One region of the Streptomyces sp. NBC_00988 genome, then DNA from elsewhere that is predicted to be linked to it. Evidence: riboswitches for the same ligand, from Rfam matches in the RefSeq annotation. Region 1 holds a riboswitch; each other region holds the start of a gene.
The links. A riboswitch is a leader RNA that binds a small molecule or an ion and turns the genes downstream of it on or off. The one in region 1 is predicted to bind cyclic di-AMP.
Positions count from the first base shown of each region.

Region 2: it holds a riboswitch for cyclic di-AMP, as region 1 does, so the genes downstream of both, OG496_RS27415 (M23 family metallopeptidase) here and OG496_RS52255 (NlpC/P60 family protein) in region 1, are expected to answer to the same signal.
Region 3: it holds a riboswitch for cyclic di-AMP, as region 1 does, so the genes downstream of both, OG496_RS33260 (transglycosylase SLT domain-containing protein) here and OG496_RS52255 (NlpC/P60 family protein) in region 1, are expected to answer to the same signal.
Region 4: it holds a riboswitch for cyclic di-AMP, as region 1 does, so the genes downstream of both, OG496_RS40395 (M23 family metallopeptidase) here and OG496_RS52255 (NlpC/P60 family protein) in region 1, are expected to answer to the same signal.

Region 1 covers NZ_CP108730.1:11,597,390-11,600,590, reverse strand. Annotated here, with positions in the region: gene OG496_RS52260 (DUF1996 domain-containing protein) at 1-1,366, opposite strand, end outside; cyclic di-AMP (ydaO/yuaA leader) riboswitch at 1,701-1,874, shown strand; gene OG496_RS52255 (NlpC/P60 family protein) at 1,883-3,201, shown strand, end outside.
Region 2 covers NZ_CP108730.1:6,006,772-6,009,972, reverse strand. Annotated here, with positions in the region: gene OG496_RS27420 (PP2C family protein-serine/threonine phosphatase) at 1-784, shown strand, start outside; cyclic di-AMP (ydaO/yuaA leader) riboswitch at 1,018-1,174, shown strand; gene OG496_RS27415 (M23 family metallopeptidase) at 1,186-2,196, shown strand; gene OG496_RS27410 (aldo/keto reductase) at 2,257-3,201, shown strand.
Region 3 covers NZ_CP108730.1:7,228,153-7,231,353, reverse strand. Annotated here, with positions in the region: gene OG496_RS33265 (CocE/NonD family hydrolase) at 1-685, shown strand, start outside; cyclic di-AMP (ydaO/yuaA leader) riboswitch at 917-1,118, shown strand; gene OG496_RS33260 (transglycosylase SLT domain-containing protein) at 1,124-1,591, shown strand; gene OG496_RS33255 (HAD family hydrolase) at 1,588-2,406, opposite strand; gene OG496_RS33250 (LacI family DNA-binding transcriptional regulator) at 2,513-3,201, opposite strand, start outside.
Region 4 covers NZ_CP108730.1:8,805,543-8,808,743, reverse strand. Annotated here, with positions in the region: gene OG496_RS40400 (GntR family transcriptional regulator) at 72-767, opposite strand; gene OG496_RS40395 (M23 family metallopeptidase) at 956-1,711, opposite strand; cyclic di-AMP (ydaO/yuaA leader) riboswitch at 1,725-1,884, opposite strand; gene OG496_RS40390 (M16 family metallopeptidase) at 2,099-3,201, opposite strand, start outside.

The sequences.
Region 1 (3,201 bases):
CGGTGACGGGCTTGTGCTGCTGCTCGGGGAAGGAGTCCACCGCGAACAGCGGGGTCGTCTTGCCGCCGTCCTGGAGGCTCGGCGCGTCCACGTCGTAGACGATCCGCTGCACCAGCTGCGGAATGGCCTCGAAGCCCGCCGGGCAGGAGCCGTCGGCGGCCTCGAAGGCCACGTGGGTGCGGTGGTTGGCGCTGTCGATGTTGCGGCCGTCCCAGCAGCTCTGGAACTTGAAGGTGCGCACCACGTCACTGCCCGCGGGGCACAGCGGGTACCTGTCCTTGAGCTGCCGGTCCTCGAAACCGGTGCAGCTCCAGGAGGCGTTGGCGTTGGCCGGGCCGTTCACGAAGGCCTTGGCGTCGCCGGTGATGATGCGCAGGAGGCGCGGCATCGCGACGACCTTGCTCTTCGGGTTGCCCACGAACGTCAGCGTGGCCGCCTTCGCGGTGACGATCTGACCGGAGTTGCCCTCGGTGCCACCGCCGGGCTTGTCGGCGTCCCGCTCCTGCTTGCCGTTCTGCAGGCGCAACACGGGCCAGTAGTAAGTGGACTTGTCGCCCGGGTTCTCGCAACTCGTGTCGGCCTTCGCCAGATCGTCGTCGCTCGCGAAGGCGTTGTTCGACTGGTTGCCGATGTAGTCGTGGAAGTGGTGGGCGCCGTTGGTGACTCCGGGCGCGACGATCACGTTGTCGGAGTTGAACAGGCCGTTCTCGTTCACGCCGCACGCGGTGACGAACGTGCCGCTGGAGGCGTCGGCCTGCTCCTGCGGGGTGTTCACGTTGGGCTGTACGGAGGTGATGTCCGCGTAGTCCGAGGCGACGGGCCCGTTGGTGGACTGCTGGTTGCCCTGCTGGCCTTGGCCGTCGCCCTGCTGCTGGTCCTGGCCGGTCGGGTCGGCGCTACCGCTCTGGTCACCCCCGCTGCCGTTCTCGTCGCCGTTCGTGGGGGCGATCAGCGTGCAGCCGGCGAGCGCATCGAGTCCCTCGGGGCGGTCCCCGACCCGCGCGATGGCGTCGTCGATCCGCCCGATGGTCGCGGCCCGCTTCTCCTTCAACGGATTCATGATCGCGTTGTCGGCGAAGGAGGCGTCCTGGCGTATGGACTCCGTCGAGTCCTTCAGTTTCTGGTAGGCCTCGGTTATCTGCTGGTCCAGAAGCGCGAGTTGGGCGTCGACCTCGGTCTTCGCCTCGTCGGGGACGGTCGTCAACTGGGTGCCGATGTCCGGGCAGTCGATCGTCGCGCCGCTCGATGCCGCATCGGGAGACCCTTGCTGGGACGAGTCACCGCCCCAACCGCCCTCGGACGCCGACGCGTAGACGTTCGCCGCCACCAGTCCTCCGCCGCCCAGCATCAGGGCGACTGCTGCCATCGTCGCGCGTCGTGCGCCCGTGGGGCGTCTGCGCGTGTTGCGTGCCAAGGAAGTTGCTCCTACACGTGTCGGTCGGCCCGGATCGTCCCGGCATGGAAATCCCCCGTTCCAATACGGAGCCGGATGCCGGTGTGTTCAACCGTCCCAGAAATTCATAGCGACCTCACATGGATCACCCGGCCCGGCGGGCTCATCAGCCCAGGACACGTTTGGGAGAGGTAAAGGTCACAAAAACGTATCGGACATATCGCGCTTCAACCTTCACACGAGGCACACACGTTGGCTAAGTTGACGCTCAGACCGTACGACCTACTCCGGCGATCAGCGCCGGGCCGCACGGTTTGCGCCGAATCCGGTGTGTCGCTCGCGACAGCCGGAGCCGGGGACCCAACCGACTTGGGGTGAATCGACCCAACTGCCCGTCCGGGCAAGGGTCGTAGGGCAATCCTTCCGTGATCGGCCGCCCGAACCCGACAGCTAACTCGGTAGGCGCGATACGGAAGGAGCACGTCTGCCATGCCGGCAGAACGAAGTACGCGCACCGGAGGCAGTGGCCCCACCGTGGACGACCGACCCAGCCGTGACGAAGTGCAGCGGCGGATCAACTCCCTTTACGACAGGGCCGAGACGGCCACCGGAAACTACAACGCCACGCGCAAGATGTCCGGGGGTCCGCGCAAGCGCGTCGAGCCCCGTCCCAGCGCGTCGCGTCCTTCCGACCCCGCCCTCGACGCCGTCACCAAGCAGTGGTTCGACCGGGCCCGTGCCCAACTCGGCCCGACCGTACCGGCGGCCCTGCCGCCGAGCAGGACTCCCGCCCGTCCGGCGGCAGCCCGGCCCGAGCGCCCCGAACGACGCCCCCAGTCCGAGGGCGGCGCCTGGGCGCTCGAAGCACAGCCCGGCCGCGCCGTGGCCGAACTGACCGCGGGGACCGGTGTACCGGAGCCAGCCGCCCCGCAACTCGCCGCGCCCGTCGCGGAGTTGATGGCCGCACCCATCGCCGCGCTGCCACCCGCCGCACCGCAGGCACCCCAGATGGCTCAGATGCCGCAGGCGACCGTCCTCGACCTGCCGCCCGTGCCCGCCATCGAGGTGCCGCCCACGCCCTCCATGCAGGCACAGCAATTCGCCGTCGCGGCCGCCCCGGCGCCGGCCTTCGATCCGCTCACCGCGGACCTGGAGCTGCTCCCGTACATCGCGGCGCCGCGCACCGAACCGGCCCCGGCGAGTGCTACCTGGCCGCCCTCGCAGACGAACTTGTCCGCCCCGGAGACGACTTGGTCGACCGGGTCGATGCCCATGGTCCCCGAACAGCAGATGTGGTCGACCGGGCAGATGCCCGTCGTGGCCGAGCAACAGACCTGGTCCACGGGGCAGATGCCCTTCGTGCCCCAGCAACAACAGCCTTGGTCGACCGGGCAGGTCCCCATGGTGACCGAGCAGCCGACCTGGTCCACCGGGCAGTTCCCTGTGGCAACCGAGCAACCCGCCTGGTCCACCGGACAGATTCCGATGGTGCCCCAGCAGCCCCCCGCGTACACCGCGCCGGAGCCGGACTGGCGCCCGCCGCAGCAGGAGTGGCAGCCGACCCCGCCCGCCGCCGAGGTCTCCTTCGCCGCGGCCCCGGCCGTCGCTCCCGAGTTCACGCTGCCCACGGCTCCGACGATGGCCCCGGAGATCATTCTCCCCGCGGCCCCGACCATCAGCCCGGCACCCGCCGCGCTGCAGGACCCCACCACGCTCAGCAAGACCAGCACCGCGCTCGCCTTCGCCCGCGCACAGATCGGCAGGCCCTGCCTGTGGGGCGCGGCGGGACCGGACGCGTACGACTGCTC
Region 2 (3,201 bases), 5.6 Mb from region 1:
CATCAACCTCCTGGTCCGCCGCAGCAGCGAACAGCTCGCCTCCGCGCGCGAGATCGCCGAGGCGGCGCAGCGGGCCGTCCTGCCCGAACCGGCCGAGCGGATCGGCGGGTTCGAGATCGCGGCGCGGTACGAGGCGGCGCAGGAGGGCGCGTTCATCGGCGGCGACCTGTACGCGGTGCAGGACACCCCGCACGGCGTACGGCTGGTCGTCGGCGACGTGCGCGGCAAGGGCATGGGCGCGGTCGCCGCCGTCGCCGTGGTCATCGGGGCGTTCCGGGAGGCCGCCGAGCAGGAGGCCACCCTGGAGGCGGTCGCCCAGCGGCTGGAGCGGGCGCTGGCGCGCGAGGGCACCCGGCGCGACGGGCTCGACGCGTTCGAGGGGTTCACCACGGCCGTCCTCGCCGAACTCCCGCACGGCGACGGCGTCGTACGGATCGTCGACCGGGGACACCCGCCGCCGCTGCTCCTGCACGAGGACGGCACCGTACGCACGTTGCAGGTCCAGGAGCCCGCACTGCCCCTGGGAATGGGCGAGTTGGGGGTCTGGCCCGACCGCGCCGAGGAGTTCGCGTTCCCGGGCGGGGCCACCCTCCTCGTGCACACCGACGGGCTGTCCGAGGCGCGCGACTCCCACGGCGTCTTCTACGACCCCGGGGCACGGCTGGCCGGCCGGACCTTCCGCACCCCCGAGGCGCTGCTCGGCATCCTCGCCAAGGAGGTGCGCCGGTACTCCGGGGGCTGGATGACGGACGACATGGCGATGATCGCCGTACGGCATCCATGACCGTCATCACGGCGGGTGACCGGGTGGGAGCCCTCCGCATAACAACTGACATGCCGTCAATAGCTGTGGGAATTCTGAGACTTGGCCAACTCGCCCGTTTTTCGCCGGTGGTGGGCCGTTCGTCCAGCAAGGAAAGGTTAATGATCAAGCCGAACAGCTTGGAAACGGGCGCCCGTGTCTATTAACGTTCGATAACGCAGCGCGGTCGTCCCAGCCGTCACAAGAGATGGCTCCGTGCGCACGCGCCGAATCCCGCAAGGGAACCGGGGAACCACCACTTGGGGTGAATCGCTCGTCGACCGCCGTGGGAACACGGCCGGTTTACGCGCGTAGGAGACCTTCCTGCTCCGAACCCGTCAGCTAACCCGGTAGGCGAGAAGGAAGGAAAGGAGCACGCCCACGTGGCGTCAAACCAGGCTGCCCCAGAAGCCCCTGTCGTCTTCGGCGGTTACCGCCCCGACGAGGGCCCCTGGGAGGAGTGGAATCCCAGCGCGGAGTCCGTTGCTCCCAACCGCGGCAAGCACCGTGTCGCAAAGCAGCGTGGTGGCGGAGGATTCGCCCGCAGCTCCACCGTCCTGGGCGTCGGTGTCATAGCCGCCGTCAGCGCGGGTGGCATGGCCAGCGCCAACACCGGCAAGCCGCCGGTCTCCATCTCGATGCCCGACCTGCCCTCCGTGGGCCACCTGCTGGACGACTCGTCCAGTAGTACCCCCAAGGGTTCCGCTACCGCGCTCAGCAGCGTCGGCGTGACCACCACCGAGACCGCCAAGGGCGCCTCGGACGCGGGTGAGCTGCTGCGCAACCGGATCATGGCGCAGGCCGAGTCGCAGCAGGTGCAGGTCGACGGCAAGTCGAAGGCCGCCGTCGAGGCCGCCGTCGCCAAGCAGGTCGACGACGCCGCCGCCAAGGCCGAGAAGGACGCCGCGAAGAAGGCCGCCGACGCGAAGAAGGCCGCGGAGGCCGCCGCCAAGAAGAAGGCCGAGGCCGCGAAGCTCGCCGCGCTGGCCAAGCAGTACACGCTGCCGGTCGGCTCGTACACGATCACCGGCACCTTCGGCCAGGCCGGCTCGATGTGGTCCTCCGGGTACCACACGGGCCTCGACTTCGCCGCGCCCACCGGCACGCTGATCAAGGCCATCCACAGCGGCACGGTCACCGAGGCGGGCTGGGCCGGGTCGTACGGGTACCGCACGATCCTCACCCTCGACGACGGCACCGAGCTGTGGTTCTGCCACCAGTCCTCGATCAACGTCAGTGTCGGCCAGAAGGTCTCCACCGGTGAGGTCATCGGCCGCGTGGGCGCGACCGGCAACGTGACCGGGCCGCACCTCCACCTGGAGGTGCACATCAACGGCGCCGCCACCGCGAGCGACCCGGCGCCCTGGCTGCGCAGCAAGGGCCTCAACCCCTAAGGGATCGAAGGGCCTCAAGGTCTGGAATATCCGGTTCCGGTCCGGCGGTTGAGGTGAAGCATGACTTCTCTTCGCAAGCTGGGCCGGTCCGACCTTGAGATCTTCCCGCTGAACCTCGGCGGCAACGTGTTCGGCTGGACCGCCGACGAGGCGGCCTCCTTCGCCGTGCTCGACGCCTACACCGCCGCGGGCGGCAACTTCGTGGACACCGCCGACTCCTACACGGCGTGGATCGAGGGCAACAAGGGCGGCGAGTCCGAGACCGTCATCGGCAAGTGGCTCAAGGTCCGCGGCAACCGTGCCGACGTCGTCATCGCCACCAAGGTCAGCCAGCACCCCGACTACCCCGGCCTGTCCGCCGCCAACATCAAGGCCGCCGCCGACGCCTCGCTGCGCCGCCTGGGCACCGACTACATCGACCTGTACTACCCGCACTTCGACAAGGAGGAGGTGCCGGTCGAGGAGATCGTCGGCGCGCTCGACGAACTGGTGAAGGCGGGCAAGGTGCGGCAGATCGCCGCCTCCAACATCTCGCCCGAGCGCCTCCAGGCGTCCCTGGACTTCTCCGACCGCGAGGGCCTGGCGCGCTATGTCGCGATCCAGCCCCACTACAACCTCGTCTCCCGCGACACCTACGAGGGCGGGCTGCGGGACGTCGCCGAACGCGGCGGACTGTCGGCCCTCCCGTACTTCTCGCTGGCGGCCGGCTTCCTCACCGGCAAGTACCGGCCCGGTACGACCGTCGACAGCCCGCGGGCCGGGCGCGCGGTCCAGTACCTCGAATCGGAGCGCGGCCAGAGCGTCCTCACCGCCCTCGACGAGGTCGCCCAGGCCCACGACGCCCCGGTCGCCACGGTGGCCCTCGCCTGGCTCGCCGCCCAGCCCACGGTCGCGGCCCCGATCGCCTCCGCCCGCACGGTCGAGCAACTCCCCGCACTGCTCGGCGTGGCCGAACTGGAGCTGACGGACACGGAGATCGCCCGCCTCACCCAGGCGTCGGCCTAA
Region 3 (3,201 bases), 4.4 Mb from region 1:
CGTCACCCGGGGTGTGCTGAACCTGTCGGCGCGGCACGGGCGGGACCGGGCGGTGCCGTGGACGCCGGGCGCCACCGAGGACGTCACCTTCGAGCTGAACGGCATCGGGCACGCGTTCCCGCCCGGGCACCGCATCCGGCTCGCGGTGTCGTCGGCGTACTGGCCGTGGATCTGGCCGCAGCCGGAGTCGGCGGCTGGGTTCACGCTGGACCCGGAGGGGAGTGCGCTCGAACTCCCGGTGCGGGAGCAGGAGTTGACGGAGGGCATTCGTTTCGAGGAACCCGAGGAGGCCGAGCCGCTCGGGGTCAACTACCCGGCCACGCTGGACGAACCGCGCCCCGAGCGGCTGGTCGTGCGGGATGTCGCGAAGGGCGAGTGGCGGCTGGAGGTGGACCCCCGGTACGGCGGCACGCGCGTGTACCCGGACGGGTTGGAGTTCACCGAGGACGCGTTGGAGACGTACACGATCGACGAGTCCGACCCGTTGTCGGCGCGCACCCGGTCGGACTGGTCGATCCGGCTGCACCGGCCGGAGCTGGGGTGGGACACGACCGTGCGGACACGGTCGGAGATTACTTGCGACGAAACGGAATTTATTACCTCGAATGAGGTCATCTGCACCGAGGGCGAAGAAGTGATCTTCCACCGCACATGGGAGAAAAGGATTCCGAGAACTGCCAGTTGAGGGCGAATGCCCGATTTGCCGTTCTTAATCCTCCCGTGAGTTGGGTCACGCGTTTCTGTGCGTGACCTGTGTCCTGGTCTGCCCGCGTTCTCCCTTACGGCATTTGACAGTTGACCCTTGGCTCACGCAAAGGATCAAGTGCCTCATACGCCTCAGACCAAGGTCAATAGGGGTTAGGTGTGATTCCGCCACTTGTTCCGGACATGTGCTCTCGCATACGTTCCCGGCCTGTCGAGCGGAACGCCGAATCCTGCCGCCGCCCGGCATCCCAGTCACGAACTTCTCGCACGGCAGGAGCGGGGGAACCAGGTAAGTCGCCGGGCCGGTCAGCACGACCGGAACGGCTTGGGGTTAAGTCACGTCCGCAAGGGCTTGGCCGGGCACCTCCCAGCCCGAACCCGACAGCTCACCTCGCAGGCGACGGAGAGGAACCTCGTCATGCCTGCAACCGCCCAGTCCCGCCGCGCCCGCCTCGTCCGCCGTGTCGTTGTCGCCGGTACCGGTGTCGCGATCCTCGCGCTTCCTGTCGTCGGTGCGACCACCGCGTCCGCGGCCACCACCGCCTCGACCACCACCGCCGGGTACCCCAACACCCTTGACGGGTGGATCCGTGAGTCGCTCGCGATCATGGCGCAGAAGGGGATTCCGGGGACGTACAACGGGATCTACCGGAACGTGATCCGTGAGTCGTCCGGTAACCAGTACGCGATCAACAACTGGGACTCCAACGCGGCGGCCGGTACGCCGTCGAAGGGGCTTCTCCAGGTCATCGACCCGACGTTCAACGCGTATCACGTGGCCGGGACTTCGTTCGATCCGTACGACCCGGTCGCGAACATCACCGCCGCCTGCAACTACGCGGCGGCCGTGTACGGCTCCATCGACAACGTGTACGGCGCTTACTAGAAACCCGCGTCGAGCAGCAGTCTTTCGAGGACGACGGCGATGCCGTCGTCCTCGTTCGACTTCGTCACCTCGTCCGCCACCGCCTTGAGTTCGGGGTGGGCGTTGGCCATCGCCACGCCGTGGGCTGCCCAGTCGAACATCGGGATGTCGTTCGGCATGTCGCCGAAGGCGATGGTGTCGGACGGGGTCAGGCCCAAGTGGCGGGCGGCGAGGGCCAGTCCCGTCGCCTTGGTGATGCCGAGTGGCTGGAGTTCGACGGTACCGGGGCCCGACATGGTGACCGAGGCCAGGGAACCGACCACCGAGCGGGCCGTGGAGGCCAACTCGTCGTCCTCCAGGGCGGGGTGACGGAGCAACACCTTGCTGATGGGTTCGCACCAGAGGTCGTCGCGTCGGCCCACCCGTACCGCGGGGAGCGTGGGGTGCGGCATCAGGTAGCCGGGCTCGATCAGGGTGAGGCCGTCCACGCCGTCCTGGTCGACCGCCGCGTACACCTGGCCCACCTCCGCCTCGATCTTGCCGAGCGCGGTCTCCGCCAACTCCCGGTCCAGGGTGACCGACCAGAGCAGACGGTCCGCGCCGGCGTCGTACAACTGCGCGCCCTGTCCGCACACCGCGAGCCCCCGGGAGCCGAGGTCGTCGAGGAGGGGCCGCACCCTCGGGGCGGGCCGGCCGGTGACGACGAGGTGCCGGGCACCGGCCTCCGCCACCCGCCGCAGTACGGCGAGGGACCGGTCGGAGAGGGTGTCGTCGCCGCGCAGCAGCGTTCCGTCCAGGTCGGTGGCGATCAGTGCATATGCGAGGGGTGCGGCCATGATCAGAGAATACGGATGGAACGCCCCACCGACTCGACACGAACCGGACGGCTGCTGCCTTCACATGCGTGTACCCGTGTTCCGGTTGGTTTGACAATTACGACCGTTATGCCGACTCCCGTACCACCAGTTCCGTAGGCAGAATCACGCCCGCCGTGTCCTCACCGGCGATCTGGGCCAGCAGCATGCGCACCATCTCGGCGCTGATGCGGTCGTAGGGCTGGCGCATGGTCGTGAGGGCCGGGGTGATGGAGGTGGCCGCCGCCGAGTCGTCGAAGCCTCCGACAGCGATGTCATCCGGGACCGAACGGCCGGACTGTTGAAGGGTGTTGACGACTCCCAGGGCCATGAGGTCCGAGGCTACGAACACCGCGTCTATGTCGGGGGCCTGGGCGAGGAGTCTGCGGGCCGCTTCCTCGCCGCCCGTGCGGCGGTAGTCGCCCTCGACGACGAGCGTCGGGTCGTGTGGGAGGCCTGCCTCTGTCAGTACGTCTCGGTAACCCGCCAGGCGGTCGGGGCCGCCCGGTGCGTCGAGCGGGCCGGTGACCATGGCGATGCGGCGGCGGCCGGCGGCGATGAGGTGGCGGACCATCTCCTGGGCGCCGTCGCGGTCGGCTGCGGCGACGTAGCTGTACTTGGAGGCGGCCCCCAGCGGCTTGCCGCAGGCCACCAACGGGATGCCCGCGTCCCGGAGTTCGGCCGCCACCGGGTCGCCGCTGTGGTTGGAGACGAGGAGGACGCCGTCGACGTGGCCCGAGGTGATGTACCGGGTCAGGCGGCGGCGTTCGTCCTTCG
Region 4 (3,201 bases), 2.8 Mb from region 1:
TCGCAATTCCACTTGTGGGCAGCATAAATAATCCCCCACGAATTAGCTTCTCTTTGTATACGGCGCCCGTGTTAATGCCGCAGACCCGACATGTTTACGGGAGGTTGCGAAGTCCTCACACGGTCCGTGCCGTTCGCCCCGCCAGGAAAGCGCAGCCGGTGCGCGGTGCCCGCCCGCTCGGTGTGCAGGGCGGTGATCGCCCGGGCGCGCTCGCTGTCGCCGCGGGCCACGGCGTCCACGATGGCCCCGTGCTCGGCCCAGGACTCCACGGGGTTGGCCGGGGCGTCCACCGCGTACATCCAGGCGATCTTGTGCCGCAGCTGGGTCAGCATCGAGGTCAGCGCGGGGCTTCCGGAGGCCTGCGCCAGCGTCTCGTGGAACCAGCTGCCCAGGGAGCGCAGATCCTCGCTGTTGCCCCGCCTGGCGCGCTCCTGGCCCAGCCTGACGAGGCCGCGCAGCACCTTGAGGTGGGCCTCGGTGCGCCGCTGGGCGGCCCGCGAGGCGCCGAGCGGCTCCAGCAGCATCCGCATCTCCAGCAGGTCGGCGGCCTCCTGCTCGGTCGGTTCCGCGACGCACGCGCCCGCGTGCCGCCGGGTCACGACGAACCCCTCGGCCTCCAGCGTGCGCAGGGCCTCCCGGACGGGGACGCGCGAGACCCCGTACCGGCGCGCGAGGAGTTCCTCCGTGAGCCGGCTGCCGCGCTCGTAGACACCGGCGACGATGTCGTCCCGGATCGCCGTGCATACCGAGTGCGCCGGAATACGCATGTCCGACCTCCGCCTTAATCCCCGTGAAACGTCGACGATTGACGTGTGTTCCGTGACTCTATTGCAATGAGCGGGAATTTCCGATGGCGGGCCGGAATCCATGGATATTTTTTGGACAGGAGGGCTCCGGAAACGCCGAAAGCCCCGGCCGGGCGGGCCAGGGCTTCGGGAAGTGCGGCGGTGCGTCGTCAGACGTTCACACCGTGCTTGCGGAGGTAGGCGACGGGGTCGACGTCGGAGCCGTACTCGGCGGTCGTGCGGGCCTCGAAGTGGAGGTGCGGGCCGGTGACGTTGCCGGTCGCCCCGGAGAGGCCGATCTGCTCGCCGGGAGTGACCGTCTGGCCGACGGAGACACCGATGGACGACAGGTGGCCGTACATGGTGTACATGCCGTCGGCCATCTTGATCACCACTTGATTGCCGTACGAGCCGCCCCAGCCGGCCTCGACGACGGTGCCGGAGCCGACCGCGTGCACGGAGGTGCCGGTCGAGGCGTGGAAGTCGATGCCGGTGTGGGCACCGGAGGACCACAGGGAGCCGCCGGTCTTGTAGCCGGTGGAGACGTACGAGCCGGTGACCGGCGCGACGAAGGTGTTGAGCTTCTTGCGCTCGGCGGCGCGGGCGGCGCGCACCTCGGCCTCGCGCTCCGCCTTGGCCAGTGCGGCGGCCTGGGCGCGGGCCACTTCCTTGGCGGCCTGCTCGGCCGCGGCCTGCTGCTGGGCGGCGGCCTGGGCGTCGATCTTCTCGGCTACGGCGTCGCCCATGGCGATGACGGGGGTGAGGCCGGTCTGTTCCACAGCGGGCTCCGCGGCGAACGCGGGGGCGCTCGCGAGGGTGCCGACGACGCCGGTGGTGGTGAGGGCCGCGACACTCGCGACACGAACGGTGGTGCGGTGGGTCCGGCTCGGGCGACGGTGCTTCCCGGTGGCGCGGGTGAACGCCATGAAGTGGCTGGTCCTTTCCTTCCTTCTCGCCTACCGGGTTAGCTGACGGGTTCGGAGCAGGAAGGTCTCCTACGGACCCCCTCGCTGTGCGCGCGGGCGTCCGATTCACCCCAGGGACGTGGGTCCCCGGCTCCCCTGGCTCGCGCCGTACGGGGACTCGGCGATGACTGTCCGGTGCCGCGAGTGCGGCGCGGTGCCTGACGGACAGCCGGACCGACGCTAAGGGGGGCCACTTTCAATCCCCAAACGGATCACGGGTTTTGTTGCACATGCCACAGGGCAGACGGGCAACCTCTCCCCCAATTCGGACATTAGGGGGCCCTGGTGACTCTTCAGTCACCAGGGCCCCCACGCGCGCGTGCCGCTCGTCGGCTCGCTACGGGTCGTCTACTCGGCCGCGACGACGGTCACTTCGCCGATGCCGAGAGCCTCCACGGGCTCCTTGATCTGCTCCGCGTCGCCGACGAGGATCGTCACCAGACGGTCCACCGGGAAGGCGTTCACGACCGCCGCGGTGGCCTCCACGGTGCCGGTCGCGGCGAGCTGCTGGTACAGCGTCGCCTGGTAGTCGTCGGGCAGGTGCTGCTCGACCTGGTCGGCCAGCGTGCTCGCGACGGCCGCCGCGGTCTCGTACTTGAGCGGCGCCACCCCGACGAGGTTCTGTACGGCGATGTCCCGCTCGGCGTCGGTCAGTCCGCCCTCGGCGAGCTTGCGGAGCACCGTCCACAGGTCGTCCAGCGCGGGACCGGTGTTCGGGGTGTCCACGGAACCGCTGATGGCGAGCATCGAGGCGCCCGTGCCGTCGGGTGCCGAACGCAGCACCTGGCCGAACGCCCGCACACCGTAGGTGTAGCCCTTCTCCTCGCGCAGGACGCGGTCCAGGCGGGAGGTGAGGGTGCCGCCGAGGCAGTACGTGCCGAGCACCTGCGCGGGCCACACGCGGTCGTGCCGGTCGGCGCCGATGCGGCCGATGAGCAGCTGCGTCTGGACGGCGCCGGGACGGTGCACGATCACGACGCGCCCGGTGTCGTCGGCGGTCACCGGCGGCACGGGACGCGGCTGCGCGGCGGAACCCGTCCACGAACCCAGGGTGTCGGCCAGGAGCGCGTCCAGGTCGATGCCGGTGAGGTCGCCGACGACCACGGCGGTGGCCGTCGCGGGGCGAACGTGCCGTTCGTAGAAGGCGCGTACGGCTCCGGAGTCGATCTTCTGGACGGTCTCCTCGGTGCCCTGGCGCGGGCGGGACATGCGCGAGGTCGCCGGGAACAGCTCCTTGGAGAGCTCCTTGGCCGCGCGGCGGGACGGGTTGGCCGTCTCGTGCGGGATCTCGTCGAGGCGGTTGCGGACCAGCCGCTCGACCTCGCTGTCCGCGAAGGCGGGCGCCCTGAGGGCATCCGACAGCAGACCGAGCCCCTTGGCCAGCCGCGAGGCCGGGACCTCCAGGCTCAGGCGCAGCCCGGGGTGGTCGGCGTGCGCGTCGAGGGTAGCGC